3 regions of the Lysobacter soli genome follow, and region 1 is predicted to be linked to each of the others. Evidence: riboswitches for the same ligand, from Rfam matches in the RefSeq annotation. Region 1 holds a riboswitch; each other region holds the start of a gene.
What was found. Region 1 has a riboswitch for cobalamin ahead of btuB (TonB-dependent vitamin B12 receptor). Riboswitches for the same ligand answer to the same signal wherever they lie in the genome.

Region 1 (10,601 bases):
GGCACCGCGTGCGATCGGGCGATCGCGAACAGGCGTTCTTCGTGCGCGCCCACGATGCGGCGCCGGGCCTGCGCACGCAGGCGATGCGCGAGGCGACGCTGCGCCTCGCATCGTCCTCTTCGAATGTTGCGAACGATCAGGCGACGGGACCGGATCGACCGGGCGCGCGTTGGCCGTGGTGGCTCGGCTGGCTGGTCGCGAGCGCGGCGTTGTGGTGGTTCGAGCGTTCGCGCATGGGGCGCCGCATCAGCGCAGCGTGATCGAGCGCGACGGCCGCGTATCGGCCTGCAAGGCATCGCGCAGCAGCTTCAGTGACGCCGTGCGCCGCCCTTGCGTCTCGGACGCGACGCAATCGGACGGCACGCGCAGTTCGAAGCCGTGCATGTCGGCGTCGGTTGCGGTGGCGAACACGCACACGTCCAGCGCGACGCCGGTCAGGATCAGCTTCTTCGCGCCGAGCTTGCCCAGCAGCATGCGCAGCGGCGTATCGCGAAAGCCGCTGCGCTCGGGCTTCAGGACGAAGAAGTCGTCCTTTTCCGGATGCAGCAGCTTCACCAGCGGCGCACCGAGCGAACCCGCCGCGCCGCATTCGGCGACGACCTGCTTGAAGTCCGAACGCCACTGGCCGTAGTTGTCGTTGACGTAGATCGCCGGCACGCCGCGCGGCTTCAGCCGCTTCTTCAGGCGCGCGATGTTGCGTGCGGCCGGCAGGGCCGCGGCGAGCAGCTTGTCGCCCCGCGGGAAATCCAGGGCGTTGATCATGTCGATGATGAGGAGGGCGTGGCCTTTCACGCGTCGCTGCAATGAGGAACGGGAAGGCTAGGATCGACGCGACGAGGTGAGCGTGCCGTCAGAAGTCATTTCCGTGAGCGGCTGATTCGCTTGGAAGCGCCCTCATCCGCCCCTCCGGGGCACCTTCTCCCGCAGGCAGGAGAAGGGCATCAACAAGTGAGCGGCGACTACGCTCAGTTCACCGGCGCGTAGCGCAGCGTCAGGAACCACTCCCGTCCAGCCTGGTTGTAGAACGCGACGGTCTCGTAATCGCGATCGAACACGTTCGCCACGCGGGCCTGCAGCGTGAGCGAGGTGGTGATCGCATACTCCACGCGCAGGTCGAGCGTGCCGTAGCCGCCGAGGCGACGGGTGTTGGCGACGTCGTCGAAACGCGAACCTTCACCCACCGCGGTCGCGCCGATGCGGAACTTGCCGAAGGCGCGATCCACATCGACGCGGGCGCTGTTTTTCGCGCGACGTGCGAGGTCGTTGCCTTCGTAGAAGCCGCTGCGGTTCTCGGTGTCGAGGTAGCTGATCGCGCCGTTGATCGTCCATTCGGCCACCGTGGTGTCCACGCCCAGTTCGGCGCCGCGCATGCGCGCGCGCTCGACGTTGTTCGGCAGGCCGATTGCGGCGTCGAAGGCGATCAGGTCGTCGACGTCGGTGTCGAAGGTATCCAGGCGCACGTTGAACGTATCGCCGCGCCACGCGACGCCCAGTTCCCACGTCTCCGAATCTTCCGGACGCAGGTTCGCGTTGCCGAAGAACGGGTAGTATAGCTCGTTGAACGTCGGCGCCTTGAACGCGCTGCCGTAGCCGGCAGTGACGCGCCAGTTCTTCGCGAACTCGATGCCCCACGCCGCGCTGCCGGTGGTGTGGCCGCCGAACTGCTCGTTGTCGTCGCGACGCACGGACGCTTCCACCGACTGCGCACCGATGCGGCCCTGGTACTGCACGAAGGCGGCCTTGTTGTCGCGCGACAGCTCGTCGTACTCGGTCGTGCTGCTCACGCTGTCGTCGAGCCAGTCCAGGCCCACGCTCAGCAGGTGCTTCTCGGCGAGGCCGAAATCGCCCTGCAGTGTCGCGCTGTCGCGGTAGGTGCTGAAGTAGTCGAGGTAGGTGTCGCCGAGGTAGTTGTCGGACGCATCGGTGTTGCGGCCGGCGGTCAGGTGCAGGTCGACGCGGTCGTTAGGGTGCCAGCGCAGCTTGCCGCCGACGACCTGCTGCACGGTCTTTGCGCGATCGGTGAAGTCGCCGTCGAACTCGTTGTCGCCTTCGTTGCGCAGGCCGTGGCCTTCCAGGCTCCACTGCTCGTTGAACTCGATGCCGCCGCGGACCGACAGCGCATCGCGCGTGTAGCCGTCGCGGTCGGGCTGCGAATCCGGCGCGATGAAGCAGCCGGCGCCGTCGAAGGTCACCGGGTCGAAATAACCGCGGCACGCGTTGATGCCCTGCGTGTGGCTGTGCGAGTAGTCCGCGCCGAACCACGTGCGGCCGCTGCGGCCGCCGAAGCCGGTGGCGAATTCGTTGAGGCCGTTGGAACCGCCGCCGACGGTGACGCGCGGCGCGAAGCCTTCGCGGTCGCGGCGCGTGAACACCTGGATCACGCCGCCGATGGCGTCGGCGCCGTAGAGGCTCGAACGCGGACCGCGCACGATTTCGACCCGGTCGATCAGGTCGACCGGGAGATCCTGCAGCGACGCGAGGCCCGAAGTCGCCGAGCCGATGCGGATGCCGTCGACGAGCACGAGCACGTGGTCGGATTCGGCACCACGGAGGAACAGCGTCGTGAGCTTGCCCGCGCCGCCCTGGTTCGACAGCGAGATGCCGGCGCGACCGCGCAGGAGGTCCGGCAGTGAACGCGCCTGGCTGCGGCGGATCTGCTCGGCGTCGATCACTTCGACCGGCGCGAGCGCATCGTTGACGGTGACCGCGGTGCGGTTGGCGGTGACGACGACTTCGTCCAGGTCCGTCGCCTGCGGCGCGGCGTGCGCGAGCAGGGGCAGGGCGGACGCGCAGGCCAGGGCGAGCGCTTGGACGTGGATGCTGCGGAAGGACATCGGGGTTCTCCGGCGCGTGTTCGCGCCAACGGCAAGGGGAACGGTTGCCGGGAGAATCGAGGCTGCGGACAAGGGCGCGGACGCACCGACGTCGCCGCCGCGACGCCCTCCGCATCGCAACCAGGGGTGGTCCGGCCTGTCGCCAGGCGGTCCGTGCGGAGAGGCCGGTCTCCGGACTCGCGAGGCAGGACAGGGTCCTCGGGCAGCGGCGCCTTCCCGTGCGTGCGCACAGTGGCCAGTGCCTAGCCCGGATCCGGATGGATCCGCCTTCGCTTACCGTTGCGGGGGCAGTGCCGGAATGGCCGCGTGGGCGTCACCGGCTTCCCGTTTCAACCCGTGGGCAGACGCCGCCGGGTCACCTCGAAGCGGGGCGAAGTCTACGGCATTTTCTCGGCGAGGCCAGTTGAAAGCCCCTCTCCCGTTTGCGGGAGAGGGGTTGGGGTGAGGGCAGGAGGCGCAGGCAACTATCTGGAAAGCATCGGCATCGATCGATGTCGACGCAGCCATCCGTGGCGAAAGAAGACCGGCTTGCCGAACGCCCGGCCCGGCCATCCTGGCCGGTCGTTCGCCGGACCACGCGGCAATGCCGCGTAAGCGGTCCGGCTCACCCTCATCCGCCCTTCGGGCACCTTCTCCCGCTTGCGGGAGAAGGGAAAGAAAAGCTCAGTCCCGATCCGCCGGCTCGTCGAACAGCGTCGGCATCGCGATGCTTTCTTCCTCGCGCGCCATCTGGGTCGTGGTGACCGGCGCGGCGGCCGGCTTGTAGCGCGGCGGCGGCAGCAACGCGGTGGCCGCGTCGGCGGCGAGGATCAACTCGCTGCGGCGTTCGTCGGAGATTTCCTGCCAGTGGCAGTCCTGCAGCGCGCCTTCGATGGCGTAGAGCAGGTTGAGCGTCGGCTTGAAGCCGGCACGCTTGACGCGCATGAAGGCTTCCACCGTGCCGGCGGCCGCGAGGTCCTCGCGCGTGCGCAGGCCGACCTGGCGCAGCCAGGCGGCGGACTTGGGGCCGATGTTGCGCAGCTTGTCGGCCTGCTTCGGGTCGGGCTTGTCGGTCATTCCAGTGACTCCACGAAAGCCCGCGCGATTGCCTCCAGGCCGTGCTGGTCTTCAACGTCGAAACGATCCTGAACCGGACTGTCGAGGTCGAAAACGCCGATCAGCGCGCCCGTCGACGACACCAGCGGGACGACGAGCTCGGAGTTGGAGGCCGAGTCGCAGGCGATATGGCCCGGGAACGCGTGCACGTCGGCGATGCGCTGCGTCTGGCGGGTCGAGGCCGCGGCACCGCATACGCCCTTGTCGAGCGGAATGCGCACGCAGGCCGGCAGGCCCTGGAACGGGCCGACGACCAGTTCGGTGCCGTCGAAGAAATAGAATCCGGCCCAGTTGAGCTGCGGCAGCGCGTTGTACACCAGCGCCGACAGGTTGGCGGCATTGGCGATGCGATCGCGCTCGCCGTGCATCAGCGCCTGGGCCTGCGCAAGCAGCTGTTCGTATTGTTCCGGCTTGCTGCCGCTTAGACTTGCGCTGGTGAACATGAGTGCCTCGAACCTGCCGTCGCATAGTGCCTGGGATGCCAGTGTAGATGGGGCCGGACCGCATCGCCGCAACCTGCCTGGCGGGCAGGTGCGGCGATGACGCGCGGCTGGTTCGTCACCGGCACCGACACGGGCATCGGCAAATCGCTGGCCAGTGCGACGCTGCTGCACACGCTGCGCGCGGGCGGGCAGCGTGCGGTGGGCATGAAGCCGCTGGCGAGCGGTTGCGAATCCACGCCCGACGGCTGGCGCAACGAGGACGCCCTCGCGCTCCAGGCGGCGAGCGATCCGCGACCGGCCTACGACGACGTCAATCCGTTCGCCCTGCCCAATCCGCTGGCGCCGGAGCTCGCGGCCGCCGATGCCGGCATTCGCGTTACCCTTGCGCCCATCGTGTCCGCATTCCGGCGCCTGTCCTCGCAGGCCGATGCGGTGGTCGTGGAAGGCGTGGGCGGCTGGGCCGCGCCACTGTCGGCCGACCTGGACCAGGTCGACCTCGTGCGCGCGCTCGACCTGCCGGTGGTGATGGTCGTAGGCCTTCGGCTGGGCTGCATCAACCACGCGCGCCTGACCGCGCGTGCGATAGAACACGACGGATTGCGGCTTGCGGGCTGGATCGCCAACGACATCGACCCGGCGATGGCCCGCGCCGACGACAACTTTGAGCTGCTGAACCAGCGGCTCCCGGTGAAATGCTGGGGACGGCTCCCGTTCCGCGAAATGCCCGATCCCGCACAGCTGTGGTCTTTGCTCCAACCGGCCTGATCGTCGATAGGCGTGACCAATGGGAGATGGGCTGCTCCCGTGCAATGCTAGACTGATCGGTATAGGAATTCGAACCCGTCCGGGCTTCACCGCTCGTCATGAAGGAACTGGAGTCTTCCCCCATGGTCAAGAACCCGCGCACGGTGGCGATCGCCGCCGCGTTGGCCCTCGCACTGTCCGCCTGCGGCGGCAAGGATCAAGCCCAGCAGGGTGGCGGCATGCCGCCGCCGGAAGTCGGCGTGGTCACAGTGAAGCCGGGCGACGTGCCGTTGCAGAAGGATCTGGTGGGCCGGCTGGCCGCCTTCCGCAGCGCCGACGTGCGCGCCCGCGTGCCGGGCGTGCTCCAGCGCCGCGTCTACGAGGAAGGCAGCGACGTGAAGGCCGGGCAGGTGCTGTTCCTGATCGATCCGGCGCCGTTGCAGGCCGAAGTCGGTCAGGCGCAGGCGTCGCTGGCTTCGGCGCAGGCCAACTACGCCAATTCCAAGGCCGCGGCCGATCGCGCGCGCCGCCTCGCCCCGGACAAGTTCGTCTCGCAGTCCGACCTGGACAACGCGCTGGCCGCCGAGCGCAGCGCCGGCGCGTCGGTGAAGCAGGCCGAGGCCGCGCTGGCCAACGCCCGCATCAACCTCGGCTACGCCACGGTCACCGCGCCGATCAGCGGCCGCGCCAACCAGCAGCAGGTCACCGAAGGCGCGCTCGTCGGTCAGGGCACGGCCACGCTGCTGACCACCGTCGACCAGATCGACCAGCTGTACGTGAACTTCTCGCTGAGCGTCAGCGAGCTGGAGCAGGTGCGTCGCGCGCAGCAGCTGGCCGGCGATTCGAAGGTGCAGGTGATCCTGCCCGACGGCACGCCGTACGAGCACCCGGGCAAGCTGGACTTCTCCGGCGACGTCGTGGATCCGACCACCGGCGCGATCGCGTTGCGTGCGCTGATCCCGAATCCGGAAAAGAACCTGCTGCCGGGCACGTTCGTGACGCTGCAGGCGACGCTCGGCACGCAGCCGAATGCGTACCTCGTCCCGCAGACCGGCCTGCAGCGCGACGCGAAGAGCGCGTACGTGCTGGTCGTCGGCAGCGACGGCAAGGTCGCGCGCAAGGACGTGCGCGCCGAGCGCCAGCAGGGCGGCAACTGGGTCGTGACGCAGGGCCTGTCGCCCAACGACCAGGTGATCGTCTCGGGCGTGCAGCGTGCGCAGCCGGGTTCGCCGGCCACCGCCAAGCCGGCCGACGCCGGCGATGCGGGCAAGCCGGGTGCCGCGGCCGCGCCGGGCGCTCCCGCGCAGGGACAGGCTGGCCAGAAGCCGGCTGAAAAGGCCGCCGGTCAGGAACCGGCCAAGAAGGACTAATCCCCCGCCATGTCCAGATTCTTCATCAACCACCCGGTCTTCGCCTGGGTCATCGCGATCCTGATCTCGCTTTGCGGCGTGCTCGCGATCCTGAACCTCGGCGTCGAGTCGTATCCCTCCATCGCGCCGCCGCAGGTGACGGTGTCCGCGTCGTATCCCGGCGCGAGCGCCGAAACGGCCGAAGGCGCGGTCACGCAGGTCATCGAGCAGCAGCTGACGGGCATCGACAACCTCGTCTACTTCTCCTCCTCGTCCAGCTCCAGCGGCGGCTCGAACATCACCCTGACGTTCTCGCCGGGCACCGATCCGGACATCGCGCAGGTGCAGGTGCAGAACAAGGTCGCACTCGCCACGCCGCGACTGCCGACCGAAGTGACGCAGCAGGGCGTGGTCGTCGCCAAGGCGAACGCGGGCTTCCTGAAGGTCGTCGCGCTGCGCTCGGACGACGAGTCGATGGACCGCGACGCGCTGAGCGACATCATCGCCTCGCGCGTGCTCGACCAGATCGCGCGCGTGCCCGGCGTGGGCAGCACGCAGCTGTTCGGCAGCGAATACGCGATGAACATCTGGCTGAACCCCGATCGCCTGCGTGGCTTCGGATTGTCGGCCACGCAGGTGCTGCAGGCGGTGCGCTCGCAGAACGTGCAGTTCGCCGCCGGCAAGATCGGCGCCGACCCCGCGCCGGTGGAGCAGGGCTTCACCGCGACGGTGTCCGCCGAAGGCCGCTTCAGCACGCCCGAGCAGTTCGGCAACATCATCCTGCGCACCAACACCGACGGCACCTCGGTGCGCCTGCGTGACGTCGCGCGCGTGGGCCTCGGCGCGACGTCCTACGGCTTCGACAGCCGCTGGGACGGCAAGCCCGCGGCCGGTTTCGCGATCCAGCTGGCGCCGGGCGCCAATGCGCTGGGCGTGGCCGAAGCCGTCACCAAGCGCATGAACGAACTGCAGGCCACGTTCCCGAAGGGCGTGACCTGGTTCTCGCCGTACGACAGCTCGACCTTCGTCGCCGTCTCGATCAAGGAAGTGATCAAGACGCTGTTCGAGGCGATCGTGCTCGTGTTCCTGGTGATGCTGATCTTCCTGCAGAACCTGCGCGCGACGCTGATCCCGACGCTGGTCATCCCGATCGCGCTGCTCGGCACGTTCCTGGGGATGTACTTCATCGGCTTCACCATCAACCAGCTCAGCCTGTTCGGCATGGTGCTGGCGATCGGCATCGTGGTGGACGACGCGATCGTGGTGATCGAGAACGTCGAACGCATCATGACCGAGGAAGGCCTGTCGCCGAAGGCCGCCACGCGCAAGTCGATGTCGCAGATCAGCGGCGCGGTCGTGGCGATCACGGTCGTGCTGGCGGCGGTGTTCATCCCGTCGGCGTTCCAGGGCGGTTCGGCGGGCGAGATCTACAAGCAGTTCGCCATCACCATCGCAATGGCGATGTTCTTCTCGGCGTTCCTCGCGCTGGGCTTCACGCCCGCGCTGTGCGCGACGCTGCTGAAGCCGACCGCCGACCACCACCGCGACAACATCGTCTTCCGTACCTTCAACAAGTACTACGACAAGATCGCCAAGACCTACGTCGGCCACATCGGCCACGCGATCAGCCATGCGCCGCGCTGGATGATGGTGTTCGGCGTGCTCGTGGTGCTCGCGGGCTTCCTGTTCACGCGCATGCCGGGCAGCTTCCTCCCCGAGGAAGACCAGGGCTACGCCATCGCGCTGATCAACCTGCCGGCCGGCGCCACGATCAACCGCACCAACGCCGTGCTGGACCAGGTGCGCGAAACGGTGGCGAAGGACGACGCGTTCGACGGCATCTTCACCGTCGCCGGCTTCAGCTTCGTCGGCCAGGGCGAGAACGTGGGCATCGCGTTCATCCGCCTCAAGCCGTGGGACGACCGCAACGTCACCGCTTCTGAATTCATCCAGAAGGCGAACATGGCGCTGTTCGGCATCCGCGACGCGCAGATCTTCGTGATCAACCTGCCGACGGTGTCGGGCCTCGGCCAGTTCGGCGGCTTCGACATGTACCTGCAGGATCGCAGCGGCCAGGGTCGCGCCGCGCTGACCGAGGCGCGCAACACGCTGCTGGGCAAGGCCGCGCAGGACAAGGCGCTGACCGGCGTGCGTCCGAACGAACTGGAAGCGGCGCCGCAGCTGCGACTGGACGTCGACCGCGTGCAGGCGCAGTCGATGGGCCTGTCGGTGGGCGACATCTACAGCGCGATCCAGCTGATGCTGGCGCCGGTGTACGTCAACGACTTCGTCGACGAAGGCCGCGTGAAGCGGGTGACCATGCAGGCCGACGCGCCGTACCGCACCGGTCCGGAATCGCTCACGCGCTTCTACACGCCCAGCCCGCTGACGCAAGCCGCCCCGGGCGAAGCCACGTCGATGGTGCCGCTGTCGAACATCGTGCGCAGCCACTGGATCACCGCATCGCCGTCGCTCACCCGATACAACGGCTACGCCGCGGTGGAAATCGTGGGTTCGCAGGCACCGGGCCACAGCTCGGGCGAAGCGATGACCGCGATGCAGAACATCGTCGAGAAGGACCTGCCGCAGGGCTTCGGCTACGACTGGACGGGCCAGTCGTACCAGGAAATCCTGTCGGGCAACCAGGCGCCGGCGCTGCTCGCGCTGTCGATCCTGGTGGTGTTCCTCTGCCTGGCGGCGCTGTACGAAAGCTGGTCGGTGCCGGTGGCGGTGCTGCTGGTCGTCCCGCTCGGCGCGCTCGGCGCGGTGCTGTTCTCGCTGCTGCGCGGGCTGCCGAACGACATCTACTTCAAGATCGGCCTGATCACGGTCATTGGCCTTGCGGCCAAGAACGCGATCCTGATCGTGGAGTTCGCCATCGAGCAGCGCCAGCACGGCAAGACGCTGCGCGAGGCGACGATCGAAGCGGCGCACCTGCGTTTCCGTCCGATCCTGATGACGTCGTTCGCCTTCATCATGGGCGTGTTCCCGCTGGCGATTTCCAGCGGCGCCGGCGCCAACTCGCGTCACGCGATCGGTACCGGCGTGATCGGCGGCATGATCTTCGCGACCTTCCTTGGCCTGCTGCTGATCCCGGTGTTCTACGTCGCGGTACGTCGCCTGCTGGGCGACAAGATGGACGAGAAGCCGGTGATCGAACGCGACGACGAGGAGCCGACGCCACGTCCGGCGACGTAACGCGATCGTCTGCTTCACGAAAAAGCCCGCCGGTTGGCGGGCTTTTTCTTTGCAGCGTCGATGTCGTGCGCGCGGCGATCAATCGCGTGCGTCGTCCGCATCGCGCCACGATCGCGCGTCGCCGGGAAGATGCCCGTCCGGATCGTGCACGCGCAGCATCCGCGCAGGCAGCTGGCTGGAGTTGAACAGAACGAGATTCGTACCGCCTGCATGCGCGGACGACGGAAAGAGAATGCCGGCGGCGCCGGCATCGAGCGCGATATCGCCCAGCACCCAGCTCGGCGGCTCACTGCGTTCGTCGAAGGCGAGGCGTCGCCAGTTGCAGGCGTAATCGGCCCAGATCGGCTCCCAGCGAACGCTGTCGAAACCGGCGGAGAAGTCGACCACCACGAGCGGGCCGACTAGGAAGGTCACCAGCGTCCCGGGTGGCAGCAGGAGCTCGTGCTGGCGGTATTCCTCCAGCGCGGTGATCGCGTCCTTCGACAGATAGAGCGCTTCGAGTCCGGGCCGGTTGAAGCGGCCGCCCTTGCGTGCCGCGCCGGCGCCAGAGGTCGGCGCGTGCGACCAGCGCGGGACGATGACGCGATACAGCGCGTCGCCATCGCCCAACTGGCGCAGGATCATCCGGTCGCGCCGCCGGCAACCGATTCGATGTAGTCGATCACGACCTGCGCCTTGCCGGCCTGAACCAGCGCATCGGCGGTGAGGTAATCGAAGTCGGCCAGCGGATCGTTCATGAACCAGAAGATGGCGCGCGTGCGATCGCCGCCGGCGGCGTCCTCCGCCGCGGCGATGACGCGCACGACCTCGCGCAAGTACTGCTGGAGGTGTTCGTTCTGCGGGCGCGCGGTCGGCGTGTTGCGGCTGACGCGGGCGCGTTCGGCCAGGCTCTGCACCTGCAGGCCCAGCGCGTCGCCGATGCGGCGGGGCGAGAGGTA
Region 2 (10,601 bases), 210 kb from region 1:
GCGGTGGCGACGGCGGTGTTGCGGATGAACTCGCGGCGTGTGGTCATGGCGCGACTCCGGAAGCCTGGATATCGGAAGCCGAACGCACCGGCGCGTCGAGCGCCTCGCGCGGTTCGGCGTGGTGGTAGACGAGCGCGAGGTTGAGCACGCCGGGCAGCGCGCGCAACGCGTCGATGCGGTCGAGCACCGCGTACTGGTCGGCGCATTCGCACAGCACGACGCTGCGCGTGTCCGCGCGCAGCGCGAGGTCGAGGTCGTCGCTCGCGGCGATGTGTGCGTCGATCGCGTCGGCGGCTTCGACGCGGTGCTGCACCACGAAGCTGGCGATGTGGACGTCGCCGGATGCGTTGTCGTCGGGTTTCATGCGGCCTCCGTGGCACGCGCCGAAAGTGCGATGGCCTGCGCCGGGCACACGCCGACGCAGGCGCCGCAGCCGGTGCAGCGTTCGGGATCGATGGTGGGAAGCGGGACGCGCGCGGTGAGCGGGAACGCGATCGCGCGCTCGGGGCACGCGTCGCGACAGCTCGAACAGACCACACCTTGGCGCGGCAGGCAGGTGTCGGCGACGAGCGCTTTCAAGGTCCACGGTTCGTTCGCCATGGCGCGATCCAGCGCGCGCGGCGTGCAGGCACTTTCGCAATCGCCGCAGAAGGTGCATTCGCCCAGTCGCGGATCGAACACCGGGCGTCCGTTCGTGCCGCGCACGAGCACGCGCTCCGGGCAGCGATCGACGCACGCGCCGCAGGCGGTGCAGGCGTCGAGGAAGTCGTTTTCGTCCAGCGCCCATGGCGGGCGCAGCGGCGCGGTCGCCGCACGACGGCCGAACAGCAATGCGCGTCGGGACCGGTCCGGCGCCGCCATGTCAGTGCCCCGTCGGCGGGCCGGAGACGAACATCTGCCAGAACCACACGATGAAGCCGTAGCTGGCGACGATCATCACCGTGAGCAGCGGGAACACCACCGCCGTCAGCAGCAGGAAGGCCGCGCGTTCTCTCCGCTTGATGACGTTGTCATCTGGCTGGTCCATGGCCGCTCCTGTCGTTCGCTTGCGCGAGGACACCGGTGCCTTGGCGTCCGTGACGTCCAGTCTGCTGATGGGCCCGGGGAGCGGACTTGATCCGGATCAACGGGATCCGTTCCCGCGTGCCTGCAGGCCGGATGCTCGTCTACACGGCGTGCACGTCGCGTAGAGGCGATGTGTGCGCGCTCATCCGAATCGGGCAGCCCATAAAGGAAAAGCCGGCGCGGGGCCGGCTTTTCGGTACTGCTTGCGATGGTCGCCGGCGCTTAGGCGGCCTGCTTCCACTGGCCCAGCGCGGCGAGGCCGTTGTCGCGGGCACGCTCGTATACGGTCTGCTGGGCGCGGGCGAAGTTGTTCACCAGGTCCTGCGACCACAGCTTCAGCGCGGCGGCCTGCATGGCGCGGCCGTACGAGAACGACAGCGGCCACGGGTTCGGACCCATCTGGTTCATCGCGTTCAGGTGCGCGGTGGCGGCTTCGTCCGACTGGCCGCCCGACAGGAACACGATGCCCGGCAGCGTCGCCGGCACGGTGGACTTCAGGCACTGCAGCGTGGCGGCGGCCACTTCGTCGTAGCCCACGTCTTCGCCGCTGGTGGTGCCCGGCACGACCATCGAGGCTTTCAGGATCGTGCCTTCCAGCATGACGCTGTGCTCGTACAGCGAGGCGAACAGCGAACGCAGCGTGACTTCGGTGACTTCGTAGCAGGTGTCGAGGTCGTGGCTGCCGTCCATGATCACTTCCGGCTCGACCATCGGCACCAGGCCCTGCTCCTGGCACAGCGCGGCGTAACGGGCGAGCGCGTGCGTGTTGGCGTCGATGCAGGTGCCCGACGGGATGTCCTCGCCGATGTTGATCACCGCGCGCCACTTGGCGAAGCGGGCGCCGAGCTTGTAGTACTCCTCCAGGCGCGCGCGCAGGCCGTCGAGGCCTTCGGTGACCACTTCGCCCGGGAAGCCGGCGAGGTTGTGCGTGCCCTTGTCGACCTTGATGCCCGGGATCATGCCGTGCTCGCTCATGTACTTGGCGAACGGCACGCCGTCGGAGGTCGACTGGCGGATGGTTTCGTCGAACAGGATCGCGCCGGAGATGTAGTCGCTCAGCTTCGGCGTGGTGAGCAGCAGCTCGCGGTAGCGGCGGCGGTTTTCTTCGGTGTTCTCGATGCCGACGCCGGCGAAACGCTTGGCGCAGGTCGCGCCCGACTCGTCGATGGCGATGATGCCCTTGCCCGGGGCCACCATGGCCTGGGCGGTTTCGGCAAGCTGTTCGATGCTCATGGGTCGTCCTGCGGGAGCGGTGGGAAGCCCATCATTATAGCCACGTCGCCGTGCAAAGAGCCGGTTAACGCGACGAAAAATCAACCACTTGCAGACCGGACACCCCGGATTTCAATACCACTTGGGATGTATGCGTTTACATGCCCCGCGGTGGTCCGCAGGCAACGTGGCGCCATCGTGGACGCCACGTCGCAATCGCGAGCGCGTCCGGTTACAGCTCGCCCAGCCCCTCGGCCGAACCGCCCTCGCCCACCTGCAGCAGGCGCAGCGTGTTGGTCGCGCCCAGCTGCTCCATGTGGTCGCCGCTGGTGAACATCACGCGTTCGCCGACGCTGAGCAGGTTCTGCTCGAAGAGCGCCTTGACCGCCTTGCGCGCGGCATCGCGCGAGGTCAGGCCGCGGCTGTCGAAGTTGTAGGCGACGACGTCGCGCATCAGGCCCATGCGGCGGCGCGCGCCGTCGTGGCGCGAGAGCGCGTAGATCGGCACCTGCGAACGGAAGCGCGACAGGAAGCGCGCGGTGCCGCCCGATTCGGTCATCGCTATGATCGCGCGCACGCCGATGTGTTCGGACAGGAACATCGCCGCCATGGCGATGGCCTGGTCGGCGCGTTCGAGGTTGCGCGGTGCGGCTTCGAAATCGGTGTCGTGGTTGAACTGGCGTTCGGCACCCAGGCAGATGCGCGCCATCGCCTCGACCGCCTTGATCGGATAGCGGCCAGCGGCCGATTCCTGCGAGAGCATGACCGCGTCGGTGCCGTCGATGACCGCGTTGGCGACGTCGAGCACTTCGGCGCGCGTCGGGATCGGGCTGTCGACCATCGACTGCAGCATCTGCGTGGCGGTGATGACGACCTTGTTGCGCTCCAGCGCCTCGCGGATGATCTTCTTCTGCAGGCCCGGCAGTTCGGCGTCGCCGATCTCCACGCCCAGGTCGCCGCGCGCGACCATCACCACGTCGGAGGCATCGACGATCTCGGTGAGGTTCTCGATTGCCTCGGCGCGCTCGATCTTCGACACCAGCGCGGCATCGCTGCCGTGGCTGCGCGCGATCTCGCGCGCGTCGTGCATGTCCTGCGCGTTGCGGCAGAACGACACGGCGATGAAGTCCGCGCCCAGTTCGGCGGCGACGGCGATCAGTTCCTTGTCGCGCTCGGTCAGCGCGCCCAGCGACAGGCCGCCGCCCTGCTTGTTCAGGCCCTTGCGATCGGACAGCACGCCATCGTTGAGCACGGTGGTGACGATGCGCTCGCCTTCGACCGCGCCCACGCGCAGTTGCAGGAGGCCGTCGTCGAGCAGCAGCACGTCGCCGGGACGCACGTCGTTGGGCAGGCCGAGGTAGCTCACGCCGACTTCGCGCAGATTGCCCGGCGGTGCGTCATTGCTGGCGACCAGGTCGAAGCGGTCGCCCGTCTTGAGCAGCACGCGCCCTTCGGCGAAACGTTCGATGCGGATCTTCGGGCCGGGCAGGTCGGCGAGGATGCCGACTTCCACGCCGACGCGTTGCGCAGCGTCGCGCACGGCCTGCGCGCGGGCGATCTGCGAGGACGGATCGCCATGCGAGAAATTGAGGCGGACAACGTCGACGCCGGCGGAGAGCAGTGCGTCAAGGACGCCCGGCGGATCGGTGGCCGGGCCGAGGGTAGCGAGGATCTTGGTGCGGCGTTTTGTAGTCGTCATCGAATGGCGGTCCCTGGAACCCCGCGACGCTAGCACAGCTGTCCGCCGTTTCGGTTCGACCGCTCCAGTCACGCCGCCATACACCATCGCATCCATCCAAGTGGTCTGAAAAACCCGGGTGGAAAGCAGACCACCATCGGGCGCAAGGCCGTGTGGAGAGGATCGCGACGCGAGGGCGTGCGCGGGGCGCATGCGACTTGAACCGGGGCGCGGCGCGCTGGAGCGCGTTGCGGCGCGTATTGCCCCGATCAGAGCGGTTGGCTGATCCGTGAAATCCGTGTGATCCGCATCACGCGAGGCGACACGCGCTCACGCCGCGAGCAGCACCGGAATGTCGCCCGGCGCCTGCGCCAGATGAAGCGCGCCGGCTTCGCGCAGCTCGGCTTCGCCGCCGAAACCCCACAGCCCCGATGTTGCGCATGCCGTGATGGCGCGCGCCTTCGATGTCCATGCGGCGGTCGCCGATCATCCAGCACGCGTCGGCGGGAAGCTCGAACCGGCGCAGCGCTTCGGCGATGAGCTGGTCCTTGTGGCTGATGCGGCCGTCGAGCGTCGCGCCGATGACGTCGTCGAAGCGATGGCCGAACGGCAGGTGGTCGACGATCTTGCGCGCGTGCGGCTCGTTCTTCGCGGTGACCACGGCGAGGCGATGTCCGGCCGCGTGCAGCGCTTCGATCGTCTCGCCGATGCCGGCGTAGACCTCGTGCTCGGCCCAGCCGTGCGTCTCGAAGCGGTCGCGGTAATGCAGCACGGCCTGCTCGACCTTCGCATCGTCGTTGAGCAGCGGGCCGAAGCTGGTGCGCAGCGCGGGGCCGATCCAGCGGCGCAGTTCCTCGTGTGGCGGCACCGGAAGGCCCATCTGCACATGGCGTGCTCCACGCAGCGCGTGATGCCGACGGCCGAATCGATGAGGGTGCCGTCCATGTCGAAGAAGAGCGTGGTCATGCGGGTACTCGAATGCTTTTGTATCCCGGGTGAGCGAAGCGCCCGGGTGATGCGTGACGGTGCGGGCAACCGGGTGCGCTTCGCTTGCCCGGGCTACATCGCGGTAGTTACGCCCGCGCCTTCAGCGCCGCGACCGCCGGCAGTTCCTTGCCTTCCAGGAACTCCAGGAACGCGCCGCCGCCGGTGGAGATGTACGACACGTCGTCCTCGATGCCGTACTTGTCCACGGCCGCAAGCGTGTCGCCGCCGCCGGCGATCGAGAACGCCTTCGATGCGGCGATCGCGCGCGCCAGCACTTCGGTGCCCTTGCCGAAGGCGTCGAATTCGAACACGCCGACCGGGCCGTTCCACACGACGGTGCCGGCGGCCTTGATCAGTTCGGCGTAACGCGCGGCGGTCTGCGGGCCGATATCGAGGATCATGTCGTCCGCGCCCACGGCGTCGACGGCCTTCACCGTCGCCGGCGCATCGGCGGCGAACGCCGGCGCGACGACGACGTCGACCGGCACCGGGATGTCCGCGCCGCGCGCCTTCGCATCGGCCATGATCTTCTTCGCCGTGTCGATGAGGTCCATCTCGACCAGCGACTTGCCGACGCCGTGGCCCATCGCGGCGATGAACGTGTTGGCGATGCCGCCACCGACGATCAGCTGGTCGACCTTCGAGACCAGCGACGACAGGAGTTCGAGCTTGGTCGACACCTTGGAGCCGGCGACGATCGCCAGCAGCGGGCGCGCCGGGTTGTCGAGCGCCTTGGCGAGCGCGTCGAGTTCGGCCATCAGCAGCGGGCCGCCGGCGGCGACCTTCGCGTGGCGGATCGCGCCGTGCGTGGACGCCTGTGCGCGATGCGCGGTGCCGAACGCGTCCATGACGTACACGTCGCACAGCGCGGCGTACTTCTTCGACAGCGCCTCGTCGTCCTTGCCCTCGCCGACGTTCATGCGGCAGTTCTCCAGCAGCACGAGCTGGCCCGGCTTCACGTCGACGCCGTCGACCCAGTCCTTCACCAGCGGCACGTCGATGCCGAGCAGTTCCGACAGGCGCTTCGCGACCGGCGCCAGCGAGTCCTCCTGCGTCCACGTGCCTTCCTTCGGACGGCCCAGGTGCGAGGTGACCATCACCGCGGCGCCCTTCTCCAACGCCAGCTTCATCGTCGGCAGCGCGGCGGTGATGCGCTGTTCGGAGGTGATGCGCCCGCCGTCGATCGGCACGTCTTTCAGAGAGCACCGTGGAGGTCGAGGTCGGACATGCGGACGATGGACATGGAAGCTTCCTCTGCGGCCCTTCGATGGAAGGGCGGGATGGGGGTGAGACGACGGCGCGGCGCAGCGTGCGGGCGCGGCGCGAGGGCGTGCATTGTCCCCTGCCGCATCCGCATGGGCAAATCTCGCGCATGTTCGATTCTGCTGTTATCCACAAGATTTGCGTTGACGGATCCACTCACCCCCACTATGTTGTGGCCCGTCGGTGCCGACCTTCGCAGGTCGGCTTAAAACGGGAAGCTGGTGGGAATCCAGCACTGCCCCGCAGCGGTATGGGAAACGAAGGTGGCCATGGCACTGGGCGAGATGCCCGGGAAGCGGCCACCGGTAGGCGATGCGACCTTCGTGTTCGCGTCATGTCCCGAGTCCGAAGACCTGCCGACAACCGCGCGTTGCACACCGCGCGGTGACCGGCCACGGAGTCTTCGGAGGGAAGACGGTCGGTGTCGCTGCACGCGACGGTTCGCGCCGTCGCCCGCCCGGTCTCGGGCTGCGCGACACCCCGCATTCACGCTTCGACTCCCGCGCCCGCGTCGTCCTTCGAGGGAGAGGACGGCCAGACGTGCGCCCACGCACCGGAGTCGCCGATGACCACCACCACGCAAGCCCCCGTCGCCACGCCTGCCCGCGAGAGCGCGACGCGTCCGCCCGAGACCCGCGCATCCGACATGGATCCCGGTTTCGCGCTGACGCCGCCCGCCGCCAACCTCACCATGACGGTGACCAAGCGCAGCGGCCGTCGCGAACCGGTCGACCTCAACAAGATCGTCCGCGCCGTGACGCGTGCGTGCGAAGGCCTGTTCTCGTCGATCCGATGCGCGTGGCCACGCGCACGATTTCCGGCCTGTACGACGGCGCGACCACGCGCGAACTGGACGAACTGTCGATCCGTACCGCCGCGCTGCTGACGGCCGAAGAGCCCGAGTACGGCCGACTGGCCGCGCGCCTGCTCGCGGGCGTGATCGAGAAGGAAGTCGCAGGCATCGAGATCCACGCGTTCTCGCAATCCGTGCAGCGCGGGCATGAGCTGGGGCTGATCAACGATCGCCTGCTCTCGTTCGTGCAGGCGCACGCGCGCAAGCTCAACGACGCGATCGACAACGCGCACAACCAGCGCTTCGACTACTTCGGCCTGCGCACGCTCTACGACCGCTACCTGCTGCGCCACCCGACCGCGCGCACGGTGATCGAAACGCCGCAGCAGTTCTTCCTGCGCATCGCCTGCGCGCTGAGCGAGGACGTGGGCGAAGCGCTCGCGCTGTACAAGCGCATGGCGCAGCTGGACTACATCCCGTCCTCGCCCACGCTGTTCAACTCGGGCACCACGCACGAGCAGCTCTCCAGCTGCTTCCTGCTCGATTCGCCGGACGATTCGCTCGAAGGCATCTACAAGCGCTACATGGACGTGGCGAAGCTGTCGAAGTTCAGCGGCGGCATCGGCCTGTCGTACACGCGCATCCGCTCGCGCGGCTCGCTGATCCGTTCCACGAACGGTTTATCGAACGGCATCGTGCCGTGGCTGAAGACGCTGGACGCGTCCGTCGCCGCGGTGAACCAGGGCGGCAAGCGCAAGGGCGCCGCGTGCGTGTACCTGGAGCCGTGGCATGCGGACGTCGAGGAATTCCTCGAACTGCGCGACAACACCGGCGACGAGGCGCGCCGCACGCACAACCTCAATCTCGCGAACTGGATCCCCGACGAATTCATGCGCCGCGTCGAAGCCGACGGCGAGTGGTCGCTGTTCGATCCCGCCAAGGTGCCGCAGCTGACCGACCTGTGGGGCGAGGCGTTCGATCGCGCGTACCGCGCCGCGGAAGTCGCCGGACTGGCCACCAAGCAGGTAAAGGCGCGCGACATCTACGCGCGGATGATGCGCACGCTCGCGCAGACCGGCAACGGCTGGATGAACTTCAAGGACAAGTCCAACCGCGCGTGCAACCAGACCGCTCGCGACGGCAACGTCGTGCACCTATCGAACCTGTGCACGGAGATCCTGGAAGTCACGTCTCAGGACGAGACCGCGGTGTGCAACCTGGGGTCGATCAATCTCTCGCACCACGTCGAGGTGTTCGCCGACGGGCCCGCTGCATGGCGATGCCGGCCGCTTCGATTTCGACAAGCTCGCCGAGACCGTGCGCCTTGCGGTGCGCCAGCTCGACCGCGTCATCGACCTCAACTTCTATCCCATCGAAACGGCGCGTCGCGCGAACCTGAAGTGGCGCCCGGTCGGCCTGGGCGTGATGGGCCTGCAGGACGTGTTCTTCAAGCTGCGCCTGCCGTTCGATTCCGACGCGGCACGTGCGTTGTCGGCGCGCATCGCCGAGGCGATCTATTTCCACGCGTTGTCGGCGTCCAATGAATTGGCGATGGAGCGTGGCCGCCATCCCAGCTTCGAGGACACGCGCGCGGCGCAGGGCGAGCTGCAGTTCGATGCGTGGGGCGTGGTGCCTGAAGACGGCGAACGCTGGGACGCGCTGCGTGCGCGCATCCGCGAGCACGGCCTGCGCAACTCGCTTCTGGTCGCGATCGCGCCGACGGCGACCATCGCATCGATCGCCGGCTGCTACGAATGCATCGAGCCGCAGGTGTCGAAACCTGTTCAAGCGCGAGACGCTGTCGGGCGACTTCCTCGTCGTGAACCGTTATCTCGTCGAGGAACTGAAGGCGCTGGGCCTGTGGACGCCGGAACTGCGCGACCGCATCAAGATGTCCGAAGGCTCGATCCAGGGCGTCGACGCGATTCCCGAATCGCTGCGCGCGGTGTATCGCACGTCGTGGGAACTGCCGATGCGTTCGCTCATCGACATGGCCGCCGAGCGCGGCGCCTTCATCGACCAGAGCCAGTCGCTCAACCTCTTCATCGAAAGCCCGAACATCGGCCAGCTGTCGTCGATGTACATGTACGCGTGGAAGAAGGGCTTGAAGACGACGTACTACCTGCGCTCGCGACCGGCGACGAAGATCGCGAAGGCGACGGTGAGCGGCGCGGCCGCGCAGGCGCCGAAGCCGGAAGTCACGCCGGCCGACGCGGTGGCGTGCTCGCTCGAGAATCCGGAAGCGTGCGAGGCGTGCCAGTGATCCCATCGTCATCCCCGCGAACGCGGGGATCCAGCGACTTCGAACGAAAGCCTCAAGGCACTGGATTCCCGCTTCCGCGGGAATGACGAAACCCCAACCTTCCCTTCAGCCGGCAGCCGATGCGTGGCTTGCCTCCCTCCCCTTCCGCAGGATCGCGGAACGGCTGCCGCTGAAGGGCAAGGTCCCAGACGAGAATGACCATGTCGCACACGCCCCGCCTGCTCGACCCCGGCTTCGACCTCACGCTGCGGCCGATGCGCTACCCGCAGTTCTACGAGATGTACCGCGACGCGATCCGCAACACGTGGACCGTCGAGGAAGTCGACTTCTCACTCGACGTCAACGACCTCAAGCACAAGCTCGGGCCGGCCGAGCGCCACCTGATCGAACGCCTCGTCGCGTTCTTCGCCACGGGCGATTCGATCGTGGCGAACAACCTCGTGCTGAACCTCTACCAGCACATCAACGCGCCCGAAGCGCGCATGTACCTGTCGCGCCAGCTGTACGAGGAAGCGCTGCACGTGCAGTTCTACCTCACGCTGCTGGACACCTACCTGCCCGATCCGGTCGCGCGCGCGAAGGCCTTCGCGGCGGTGGAGAACATTCCGTCGATCCGCGCGAAGGCGGAGTTCTGCTTCAAGTGGATAGATTCGATCCAGGGTTTGCAGCGCATCGAAACCGCCGAACAGCGTCGCCAGTTCCTGCTCAACCTGATCTGTTTCGCCTGCTGCATCGAAGGCCTGTTCTTCTTCGCGGCGTTTGCCTATGTCTACTACCTGCGCTCGCGCGGGCTGCTGCACGGGCTGGCGTCGGGCACGAACTGGGTGTTCCGCGACGAAAGCTGCCACATGGCGTTCGCGTTCGAAGTGATCCGCACCGCGCGCAGCGAGGGAGCCGCACCTGTTCGACGAGGAACTGAAGGCGCAGGTCGTGCGCATGCTGGAGGAAGCGGTGGAATGCGAGATGCAGTTCGCGCAGGACGTGCTGTCCGGTGGCGTCGCGGGGCTGTCGCCGAAGGACATGCGTCAGTACCTGCAGTACTGCGCCGACCAGCGCCTCGCGCAGCTGGGCCTGCCGAAGCATTTCAACGCGACCAATCCGTTCGCCTTCATGGACCTGCAGGACGTGCAGGAAGTGACGAACTTCTTCGAACGCCGCGTGTCGGCCTACCAGGTCGGCGTGGAAGGCGAAGTGGCGTTCGACGCCGCGTTCTGAGCGAGGGCGGCGCGGGGACGATCGTTCTCGCGTCGCCTTTACATCGCCCCGGCGAGACTTCCGGCTCCGCGCGCCACACCGACGGAGCCACGCCATGAACGCACGCCTTCCGCTGGCCATCGCGC
Region 3 (10,601 bases), 1.3 Mb from region 1:
GAACGTCGGCGCCTTGAACGCGGTGCCGTAGCTCGCGCCCAGGCGCAGTTCGTCGGTGAAGTCCCAGCCCCACAGCACGCTGCCGGTGGTCTTTCCGCCGAACTGGCTGTCGTCGTCGCGGCGCACGCTGGCCTGCAGCGACTGCGTGCCGAAGGCCTGCTGCCATTGGCCGAACACGCCGCGGTTGATCCGGCGATCGCGATCGTAGTCGGTGTTGCTGTCCACTTCATCGCCAAGCCAGTCGAAGCCGAGCGTGAGCAGGCCGGACGCGACGCCGATGTCGGCCTGCAACGAACCGAGCTCACGTCGCGAGTCGAACGTCGACGAATACACGCCGTTGAGGAAGTTCTCGCTCAGGTCCGCGCTGGTGCCGACGCTCGCGGTGAACTTCGCGCGTTCGCTCGGCACGTAGCGGACGCGACCGCCGATGACCTGCTGCACCGTGTCGGCTTCGTTGTTGACGCTGCCGTCGTACTCGTTGTGGCCTTCCGCTCGGAAGGCGCGCAGGTCGGCGTCCCAACGTTCAGAGAACCGCATGCCGCCCTGCAGCGTGAGCGAACTGTTGCGATAGCCGTCCTTGTCGGGATCGAAGTTGCGCGTGCCGCGATACGCGTTGATGCCGTCGGTGTTTTCATGCGCGGCATTGACGACGTACCAGCCGCCGCGTGCTTCATCCTGCGACGTTCCGCTCAGGCCGGCGGTGAGGCGCTGCGTGTTCTCGCTGCCCACGGCCGCGCTGGCACTCGGCGTGAACGTGCCTTGCGGGCGACGGGTGAAGATCTGGATCACGCCGCCGATCGCTTCGGACCCATAGAGACTGGAGAAGGGCCCGCGGACGATCTCCACCCGTTCGATCTGTTCGACCGGGATGTCCTGCAGCGATGCGCCGCCGCTGGTGGCCGACCCGATCTTCACGCCATCGACGAGCACCAGCACGTGGTCGGATTCGGTACCGCGCAGGAACACCGACGTCGATTTGCCCGGCCCGCCGTTGTTGGCCATCGAAATGCCCGCGCGACCGGTCAGCAGGTCGGGCAGCGAGGCCGGCTGCAGGCGTTCGATCTCCTCGCGCGCGATGACGGTGATCGCGGCGAGCGCCTGGTCCTGCGTCTGCGCGGTGCGGGTGGCGGTGACGACGACCTGGTCCAGGTCGGTGGCGGCGTCGGCCCATGCGGGCGATGCGGAAAAAACACACGACAACAGCGAAACCGCCAGCGCGCGGCGGCGGAACAACCGGTGATGCGGATGCACGAGCACACTCCTTGACCGCGCCTGCCCGCGCGGGAACGTTGGAAAGGACAGGCGGAAGGACGGCGTGATGACGGCGCACGGAGAGATCATGGCCGCATGACATTCGCCCACCGCATGTCACGTCGCACCAGGGCCGGTCTCCGGGCTCGCGAGCGAAGGCAGGAGTTCCTGCGCTTCCGGTCCGCGCCTTCCCATGCGTGAGCACAGTGGCTGTGTGCGGAACCTTGTCTCGCCTACCGTTGCGGGGGCAGCTCCGGAATTGCCACGAAGGGCGCACCGGATTCCCGTTTCAACCACCGGACAAGCCGGCGGTCACCTTGGGCGCGGGCATGGTAACAGCATCGGGCCCTCCGGCAACCCGCTTGGCCGCCCGCAAAAAAAAAGCCCCGCAGAGGCTGCGGGGCTTTCGTTGGCGGCGCTCGTCGATGCCGACGTGTGTCAGTCCTTGCGGAATACCAGCTGCCCGCCTTGCGCTTCGACATGCACGGTGTCGCCGCTGGTGAACTCGCCGGCGAGGATCTTCGATGCGAGCGGATTCTCCAGTTGCTGCTGGATCGCCCGCTTCAGCGGCCGCGCGCCATACACCGGATCGAAGCCGACGTTGCCCAGCAGGTTGAGCGCATCGTCCGACAGCACCAGCTTCAGGCCGCGCTCGGCGAGGCGCTTTTCCAGTCCGTTGAGCTGGATGCGCGCGATCTGGCGGATCTGCTGCTTGTCCAGCGGATGGAAGACGACGATGTCGTCTAGGCGATTGATGAACTCCGGGCGGAAGTGCGACTGCACCACGCCCATCACCGCGCTCTTCATCTGCAGGTAGGCCTGCGGCGTGTCGTCGCCAGACATCTCCTGGATCATCTGGCTGCCGAGGTTGCTCGTCATCACGATGACCGTGTTGCGGAAATCCACCGTGCGGCCCTGGCCGTCGGTGAGGCGGCCATCGTCCAGCACCTGCAACAGGATGTTGAACACGTCCGGATGCGCCTTCTCGACTTCATCGAGCAGGATCACGCTATACGGGCGACGGCGCACCGCTTCGGTGAGGTAACCGCCCTCTTCATAGCCGACGTAGCCGGGGGGCGCGCCGACGAGGCGGCTCACCGAATGCTTCTCCATGAACTCGCTCATGTCGATGCGCACCATCGCATCGGAGGAGTCGAACAGAAATTCGGCCAGCGCCTTGCACAGTTCCGTCTTGCCCACGCCGGTCGGGCCGAGGAACAGGAACGAGCCCGACGGCCGGTTCGGATCCGACAACCCCGCGCGCGAACGACGCACCGCGTCGGACACGACCTTGATCGCCTCTTCCTGCCCGACCACGCGCGTGTGCAGCTGCTCTTCCATGCGTAGCAGTTTCTCGCGCTCGCCTTCGAGCATCTTGCTGACCGGGATGCCCGTCCAGCGCGCGACGACTTCGGCGATTTCCTCTGCGGTCACTTTGTCCTGCAGCAGCGTGAAGCCCTTCGTTTCGGCTTCCTGCGCGGCACGCAGCTGTTTTTCGAGTTCGGGCAGCGTGCCGTACTGGATCTCGCTCATCTTCGCGAAGTCCTGCCGGCGCTGCGCGGCTTCGAGTTCGAGCTTGGCCTGCTCGATCTGTTCCTTGATCTTCGTGGCGCCCTGCAGCGTGGCCTTCTCGGCCTTCCACACTTCCTCCAGATCGTTGAACTCGCGCTCCAGGCGCGCGATCTCGTCTTCCAGGTCGGCCAGGCGCTGACGGGATTCGGCGTCCTTCTCCTTCTTCAGCGCCTCGCGCTGGATCTTGAGCTGGATCAGGCGACGTTCCTTGCGATCGAGCTCCTCCGGCTTGGAGTCGATCTCCATGCGGATGCGCGATGCCGCCTCGTCCATCAGGTCGATGGCCTTGTCCGGCAGCTGGCGATCGCTGATGTAGCGGTTGGACAGCGTGGCCGCGGCGACGATCGCCGGATCGGTGATCTCCACGCCGTGGTGCAAGGCGTACTTCTCCTTCAGGCCGCGCAGGATCGCGATGGTGTCTTCCACGCTCGGCTCGCCGACGAACACCTTCTGGAAGCGGCGTTCGAGCGCGGCGTCCTTCTCGATGTACTGGCGGTATTCGTCCAGCGTCGTCGCACCGATGCAGTGCAGCTCGCCACGCGCGAGCGCGGGCTTGAGCATGTTGCCGGCGTCCATCGCGCCTTCGGCCTTGCCGGCGCCGACCATCGTGTGCAGCTCGTCGATGAACAGGATGATCTGGCCTTCGTTCTTCGCCAGGTCGTTGAGCACGGCCTTCAGGCGCTCCTCGAACTCGCCGCGGAACTTCGCACCGGCGATCAACGCGCCCATGTCGAGCGAAAGCACGCGCTTTCCGCGCAGGCCTTCGGGCACTTCGCCGTTGATGATGCGCTGCGCGAGGCCTTCGACGATCGCCGTCTTGCCCACGCCAGGTTCGCCGATCAGCACCGGATTGTTCTTGGTGCGACGCTGCAGCACCTGGATGGTGCGACGGATCTCCTCATCGCGACCGATAACCGGATCGAGCTTTCCGTTCTCCGCGCGCGCGGTGAGGTCGATGGTGTACTTCTCCAGCGCCTGGCGCTGGTCTTCGGCATTTTCGGACTGCACGCTTTCGCCTCCGCGGACCTTGGCGATGGCCGCTTCGAGTTTGTCCTTGCTGGCGCCGGCGGCCTTCAGTGCGCGGCCGACGTCGCCGTTGTCGTCCAGCGCGGCCAGCACGAACAGCTCGCTGGCGATGAACGCATCGCCGCGCTGCTGCGCGAGCTTGTCGGTGACGTTGAGCAGGCGCGACAGGTCGTTGCCGACGCTGATCTGGCCGGCCTGCCCCGTCACTTTCGGCAGCTTTTCCAGCGCTTCGCCCAGGCGTTCGCGCAGCAGCGGCACGTTGACGCCGGCCTGCGCGAGCAGCGGGCGCGTGCTGCCGCCGTTCTGGTCGAGCAGCGCCGTCATCAGGTGCACGGGTTCGATGATGGTGTGGTCGCGGCCGAGCGCCAGCGACTGCGCGTCCTGCAGTGCCTGCTGGAAGCGCGAGGTGAGTTTGTCCATTCGCATGGAGGATTCCCTTGTCACTTGGTGGCGGCCGGCAATACGCGGCCGCGAATGTGCACCAGATGCGGGCTCGCCTTGCCCGATTCAACGCCCGGGCCGCGGATCGCCGTCATTACGACGCGTCCACTTCATGCTGACATGCCCGTGTTCACAATGCGTGCATGTCCACGCCGACCCTCTCCCTGCCCGCCCCGCCCGCGGTGTCCTCCGAATGGGCGCTGTTCCTCGATGTCGACGGCACGCTGCTGGATTTCGCCAATGTTCCGGGCGACGTGGCGGTGGACCCGGGCCTCATCGATGTGCTCGCCGTGCTGCACGGGCGCCTGGACGGCGCGCTCGCGCTGGTGAGCGGCCGGCGCCTGGCGCAGCTGGACGAGCTGTTCGCCCCGCTGAAACTGCCCGCCGTCGGCCTGCACGGGCTGGAACGGCGCGAGGACGGGCACCAGGAACGCCATCCGCGCCCGGTGGAGCTCGACCAGGCCGTGGCCTGGGGCCGGGCCCTTGCGCAGCGGTATCCGGGTGCGCGCGTCGAGGACAAGGGCACCACGATCGCGCTGCACTGGCGTGCCGCGCCCGACGCGGAAGACCTGCTGCGCCAGTACGCCGATTCGATCCTGATCGAGCTGCCCGGCTATCACCTGCAGCACGGGAACATGGTCGTGGAACTGCGTCCTGATGGCGCGCACAAGGGCAGCGCGGTGGTCGACCTGCTCGCGCATCCGCCGTTCCACGGCCGCCGACCCGTGTTCGTGGGCGACGACCTGACCGACGAACACGCGTTCCAGGCGGTCTGCAGCCATGCGGGCTTCGGCGTGCTCGTGGGATCGCGCCAACCGAGCGCGGCGCGCTACGCGCTGCACGATCCGGCCGCGGTGCGCGCGTGGCTGGAGGAAGGCCTCGACCTCGCATGACCGGCGCATCACGCAACGCGATTACAGACCTGGAGAACGGATGAGCCCGACCGCCCTTCCTTCGAGCCTCGAGCTTGGCCTGATCGGCAACTGCAGCATCGCCGCGCTCGTCGACCAGTACGCGCGCATCGTGTGGGGCTGCGTGCCGGCGTTCGACGGCGACCCGGTCTTCTGCGGCCTGCTTTCGCCGCGCGAACACGAAGGCGGCGACTGGTCGATCGAACTGGAAGGCTTCGTGTCGGCCGAGCAGTCCTACATCCCCAACACCGCGATGCTGCGCACCGTGTTGCGCGACGCGAACGGCGGCGCCGTGGAGATCGTCGATTTCGCCCCGCGCTGGCACCAGAACGACCGCTTCTACCGCCCGGTGATGCTGATGCGCCGCCTGCGTCCGCTGTCGGGCACGCCGCGCATCCGCGTACACCTGCGCCCGCTCGCCGAGTACGGTTCGGTGAAGCCGGAAACGACGTGGGGCAGCAACCACATCCGCTACCTCATTCCCGAATTCACGTTGCGCATGACCAGCGACGTCCCCGTGCGCCTGGTACGAGATTCGCTGCCGTTCGTGCTCGATCGCGACGCGCATTTCGTGCTCGGCCCGGACGAAACGCTGACGCAGTCGGTGTCGGGCTTCGTGCGCATGGCCGAAGAGCAGACGCTCAATTACTGGCGGAGTTGGGTTCGCAATCTTTCCATTCCGCTGGAATGGCAGGAGGCGGTGATTCGCAGCGCGATCACGCTCAAGCTGTGCCAGTACGACGAGACCGGCGCCATCGTCGCCGCGATGACGACCTCGATCCCCGAAGCGGCGAACACCGTGCGCAACTGGGATTACCGCTTCTGCTGGCTGCGCGATTCGGCCTTCGTCGTGCGTGCGCTCAACCGCCTCGGCGCGACGCGCACGATGGAGGAGTACCTGCGTTACCTCGCCAACATCGCCTCCGACGATGGCGAGCTGCAACCGCTCTACGGCATCGGCTACGAGCGGCAGCTGGCCGAGTCGGAAGTCGAGTCGCTCGCCGGTTATCGCGGCATGGGCCCGGTGCGGCGCGGCAACCTGGCGTGGCTGCAGAAGCAGCACGACGTGTACGGCAGCGTGGTGCTTGCCTCCACGCAGCTCTTCTTCGATACGCGACTGGCGCGCGTGGGCGACGCCTCGATCTTCGCCCGACTCGAGCCCGTGGGCGAAGCCGCCTACGCCCTACACGACAAGCCCGACGCGGGGCTGTGGGAATTCCGCGGCCGCGAGGAAGTGCATACGTACTCGAGTGTGATGTGCTGGGCGGCGTGCGATCGGCTCGCACGCATCGCCGTGCACCTCAAGCTCGCGCCGCAGGTGCAGCTGTGGCGCCAGCGTGCGGACGAGATGCACGCGCGCATCGTCGCGCATGCATACAACGAGGAACTCGGGTATTTCGTCGAATCGCTCGACGGAAATCGCCTCGATGCCTCGCTGCTGCTGCTCGCCGATCTCGGCTTCGTCAAACCGGACGACCCGCGTTTCGTCCGCACCGTCGAGGCGATCGGCAAGGGCCTCAAGCGCGGCGACGCGCTGTTCCGCTACGTGATGCCCGACGATTTCGGCGCGCCGGAAACGAGCTTCACGATCTGCACCTTCTGGTACATCGACGCGCTCGCGTCGATCGGCAGGCACGAGGAAGCGAGGTCGCTGTTCGAGCGCATCCTCGCGCGGCGCAACCACCTCGGCCTGCTGTCGGAAGACCTGGAATTCGACGGCGGCGAAGCGTGGGGCAATTTCCCGCAGACGTATTCGCACGTCGGTCTCATCAACGCCGCCATGCGCCTGTCGCGGCCCTGGCAGGATGCGGCATGAGTCGTCTGGTCGTCGTTTCGAATCGCGTTGCGGTCCCTGGGGTCAGCAGTGCCGGCGGATTGGCGGTGGCCCTGCAGGCCGCGCTGGAGGAAACCGGCGGCATGTGGTTCGGCTGGAGCGGCCGCATCGACCCGAGCGATTCCGGGCAGGTGCACGAACACGACGCCGGCAACATCCGTTACGTCACCGTCGATCTGTCCAAGCGCGACCACGACGACTACTACAACGGCTTCGCCAACCGCACGCTGTGGCCGCTGCTGCATTTCCGCGTGGACCTGGTCGACTACAGCCGCATCACCTACGCCGCGTATCGCCGCGTCAATGCGCTGTTCGCCGAGAAGCTCGCGCCCTTGCTGCGCGACGACGACATCGTCTGGATCCATGACTACCACCTGATCCCGATGGCGAAGCTGCTGCGCGAGCTCGGCGTGAAGTGCCGCCTCGGCTTCTTCCTGCACGTGCCGATGCCCTCGTCGGACCTGCTCGCCGCGTTGCCGCAGCATGAGCGCCTGTTCGAAGGCCTGTCTTCGTACGACCTCATCGGCTTCCAGACCGAGCGCGACCTGGAGCGCTTCCAGGACTATGTCCGCCTGTTCGGACGCGGTCGCGTGATCTCGCACGGCGTACTCGAAACGCACAAGGGCAAGCGCCTGCGCGCGGGCGCGTTCCCGATCAGCATCGACACCGCGCAGATCGAGGAACAGGCGCGTGCGGCCGCAAGCAAGGTCGGCGTGAAGCGGCTGGCGACGAGCCTGTCAGGGCGCGAGCTCGCGATCGGCGTGGACCGGCTGGATTATTCGAAGGGACTGCCGGAACGCTTCCGTTCCTTCGGGCGATTCCTGAAGCGCCATCCCGAACACCGCGGCAAGCTGACGTTCCTGCAGATCGCGCCGGTCTCGCGCGGCGAGGTGCTCGAATACCAGAAGCTGCGCAGCGAGCTGGAGCAGTTGTCGGGCCACATCAACGGCGCGCATGCCGAGCCCGACTGGACGCCGGTGCGTTACGTCAACCGCAACTACCCGCATCCGACGTTGACCGGTTTCTACCGGCTTTCGCGCGTGGGGCTGGTGACGCCGCTGCGCGACGGCATGAACCTGGTGGCGAAGGAGTACGTGGCCGCGCAGGACCCGAAGGATCCCGGCGTGCTCGTGCTGTCGACGTTCGCCGGCGCCGCGCGGGAGCTCGGCGCCGCGCTGCTGGTCAATCCCTACGACATGGACGGCGTCGCCGACGCGCTCGCCACCGCGATGGAAATGCCGCTGGAAGAACGGCGCGAACGCTACGAAACGATGATGGCCGTGCTGCGCGAGAACGACATCACGGCCTGGCGTCGGAAGTACCTGGCGGCGTTGCGGGAGCCGATCTGACGCCCCTCGGCTGCGCCGTCGTTCTCCCTCCCCTTCAAGGGGAGGGCCGGGGTGGGGATGGTGCCGCCCTTTACACGCGCACCGTGGGCTGCAGGACCTCGACCCAGTAACCGTCCGGATCCTTGATGAAGGCGATGTCCTTCATGCGGCCGTCGGTCAGGCGCTTCTGGAACGCGACGCCAAGTTGCTCGAAGCGCGCGCACGCCGCCTCCACGTCCGGCACCGACACGCAGATATGACCGAAGCCGCGCGGCTCGGCGTTGCCGTCGTGGTAGCGGAAGTCCGCATCGGACTCGGTGCCGTGGTTGTGCGTGAGTTCGAGCACGCCGCGCTGGCTCAGCAGCCACTGGCCGCGCGCGGGTTCTTCGGCGGGAATCTGCGACGGATCGTCCACCAGCACCAGGAAGTACAGGCTGAACTTCGCCTCATCGAAATCGCGCCGGCGCACCAGCGTGAAACCGAGCACGCGCGTGTAGAAGTCCAGCGACTTCGCGATGTCCTTCACACGCAGCATCGTGTGGTTGAAGACGAAACCGTGCGTGGCCGCATCGCGCGCGGCGACGCCCGGGGTGGCGTTGAGTTGTTCCTGCAGGGACATGGATCGGTTCTTCGTGGGGGATCGGGATAACGAGATGAGGCCGGAAGGCCGCGCGATCAATGTGCGCGGTCGGTCGATTCCAGATGCTCCGGCGGCGACTGCCGCTGCAAGGACAGCAGCCCCAGCAGCACCGCCAGCGCGACGTACGCGCCGGCGAACTGCCACGCGATGGCGCGACGCAAGCCGTCGAGCATCCACGGCCAGTAGATGCTGCCGCGCGGATCGACCGAGTGGATGAAGCCGAACAGCGTCAGCACGGCGCCGATCAGCAGCACGACGGCGGCGCGGCGGAAGCGGTGGTCGATCATCGCCACCAGCGCGGTGGACCAGATCATCGCGGTGATGATGAAGCCGTTGCCGAGCGTCACGATCGTCGCGAGGTCCGGCAGGCCGTGACCGTCGACGCCTTCGTACAGCGCGGCGAAACGATCCGGCGCGATCCACGCGGGATTGCCCAGCTTGATCACCAGCAGGTAGGCGACCGACGGCAGGAACGCCAGCGCAACGGCCAGCGCGTGACGACGCGGGCTGTCGTGGAATGCCTGCACGGTGATGTCCATGCCGACGTAGACGATGATCGGCGCGAGCACGGCGATCGGCAGCCACTGCACCAGCCCGGACACGTACCCGAAAATGCCGCCGAGGCCGATGAAAAGACCCGTCAGCAGCGTGTAGCCCATCCGCGCGCCCATGTGCTTGTACGCGGGCTGGCCGATGTAGGGCGTGGTCTGCGCTACGCCGCCGCAGAAGCCCGCGACCAGCGTCGCCACCGCTTCGGCGAGCAGCACATCGCGCGTGCGGTAATCGTCGCCGGCGGCGCGCGCGCTTTCGCTCACGTTGATGCCGCCGACCACCATCAGCAGGCCGAACGGAAGCAGCAGCGGCAGGTACGGCACGGTGTACGGCAGGCCGTCGAGGAACTGCAGCGTCGGCAGCGGCAGCGTGAAGCGCAGCGGTGCGGCGTCGGGCAGCTTGAAGCCCGGCGTGCCAAGGCCGGCGATGCCAAGGCCGTAATACAGCACCGTACCCACGATGAAGGCGAACAGGACGCCTGGCATGCGGATCGGCAGCTTGCCCTTCGCCACCAGCACATACATCAGCAGGCCGAAGGTGACGAGGCCCACGACCGGCGAGCGCAGCGTTTCGATCAGCGGCAGGAAGCCCAGCAGCGCGAGCGCCGCGCCGCCGATGGAGCCCAGCAGGGCCGCGCGCGGCACCGCCCGCGTGATGGCATCGCCGAAGAACGACAGCACGAGCTTCAGCAGCCCCATCACGACCAGCGACGCCATGCCCAGCTGCCAGGTGGCGTTGGCCGCCGCCGCTTCGTCCATGCCCTGCTGCTTGAACGCCACGAACGCCGGGCCAAGCACCAGCAGCGCCATGCCGATGCTGGTCGGCGCATCGAGGCCGAGTGGCATCGCCGTGACGTCGCTGCGTCCGCTCTCGCGCGCGAGGCGATGCGCCATCCACGTGTAGATCAGGTTGCCGATCAGCACGCCGAATGCCGTGCCGGGAAACATGCGCGTGAACACGACGTCGGCCGGGAAGCCGAAGATGCCGATCAACGCGGCGGAGATGAAGCCCAGGATCGACAGGTTGTCGACGACGAGGCCGAAGAA

Region 2: another riboswitch for cobalamin. It lies ahead of GOY17_RS15760 (ribonucleoside-diphosphate reductase subunit alpha); the one in region 1 lies ahead of btuB (TonB-dependent vitamin B12 receptor).
Region 3: another riboswitch for cobalamin. It lies ahead of btuB (TonB-dependent vitamin B12 receptor); the one in region 1 lies ahead of btuB (TonB-dependent vitamin B12 receptor).

What each region holds. Positions count from the first base shown of each region.
Region 1 covers NZ_CP046603.1:3,662,640-3,673,240, reverse strand. The annotation lists gene GOY17_RS16720 (carboxypeptidase regulatory-like domain-containing protein) at 1-260, shown strand, start outside; gene GOY17_RS16715 (cysteine hydrolase family protein) at 247-792, opposite strand; gene btuB (TonB-dependent vitamin B12 receptor) at 966-2,834, opposite strand; cobalamin riboswitch at 2,996-3,195, opposite strand; gene GOY17_RS16705 (TfoX/Sxy family protein) at 3,498-3,890, opposite strand; gene GOY17_RS16700 (free L-methionine (R)-S-oxide reductase MsrC) at 3,887-4,372, opposite strand; gene bioD (dethiobiotin synthase) at 4,469-5,137, shown strand; gene GOY17_RS16690 (efflux RND transporter periplasmic adaptor subunit) at 5,260-6,486, shown strand; gene GOY17_RS16685 (multidrug efflux RND transporter permease subunit) at 6,496-9,663, shown strand; gene GOY17_RS16680 (RES family NAD+ phosphorylase) at 9,742-10,287, opposite strand; gene GOY17_RS16675 (DUF2384 domain-containing protein) at 10,284-10,601, opposite strand, start outside.
Region 2 covers NZ_CP046603.1:3,450,698-3,461,298, forward strand. The annotation lists gene napA (periplasmic nitrate reductase subunit alpha) at 1-47, opposite strand, end outside; gene GOY17_RS15725 (chaperone NapD) at 44-364, opposite strand; gene napF (ferredoxin-type protein NapF) at 361-861, opposite strand; gene GOY17_RS15735 (periplasmic nitrate reductase, NapE protein) at 863-1,027, opposite strand; gene GOY17_RS15740 (class I fructose-bisphosphate aldolase) at 1,288-2,298, opposite strand; gene pyk (pyruvate kinase) at 2,510-3,976, opposite strand; partial or broken gene GOY17_RS15750 (HAD hydrolase-like protein) at 4,286-4,921, opposite strand; partial or broken gene GOY17_RS15755 (phosphoglycerate kinase) at 5,029-6,185, opposite strand; cobalamin riboswitch at 6,370-6,580, shown strand; partial or broken gene GOY17_RS15760 (ribonucleoside-diphosphate reductase subunit alpha) at 6,852-9,261, shown strand; partial or broken gene GOY17_RS15765 (ribonucleotide-diphosphate reductase subunit beta) at 9,456-10,476, shown strand.
Region 3 covers NZ_CP046603.1:885,744-896,344, reverse strand. The annotation lists gene btuB (TonB-dependent vitamin B12 receptor) at 1-1,341, opposite strand, end outside; cobalamin riboswitch at 1,366-1,586, opposite strand; gene clpB (ATP-dependent chaperone ClpB) at 1,690-4,275, opposite strand; gene otsB (trehalose-phosphatase) at 4,434-5,183, shown strand; gene GOY17_RS04035 (glycoside hydrolase family 15 protein) at 5,224-7,017, shown strand; gene otsA (alpha,alpha-trehalose-phosphate synthase (UDP-forming)) at 7,014-8,384, shown strand; gene gloA (lactoylglutathione lyase) at 8,455-8,982, opposite strand; gene GOY17_RS04020 (SulP family inorganic anion transporter) at 9,039-10,601, opposite strand, start outside.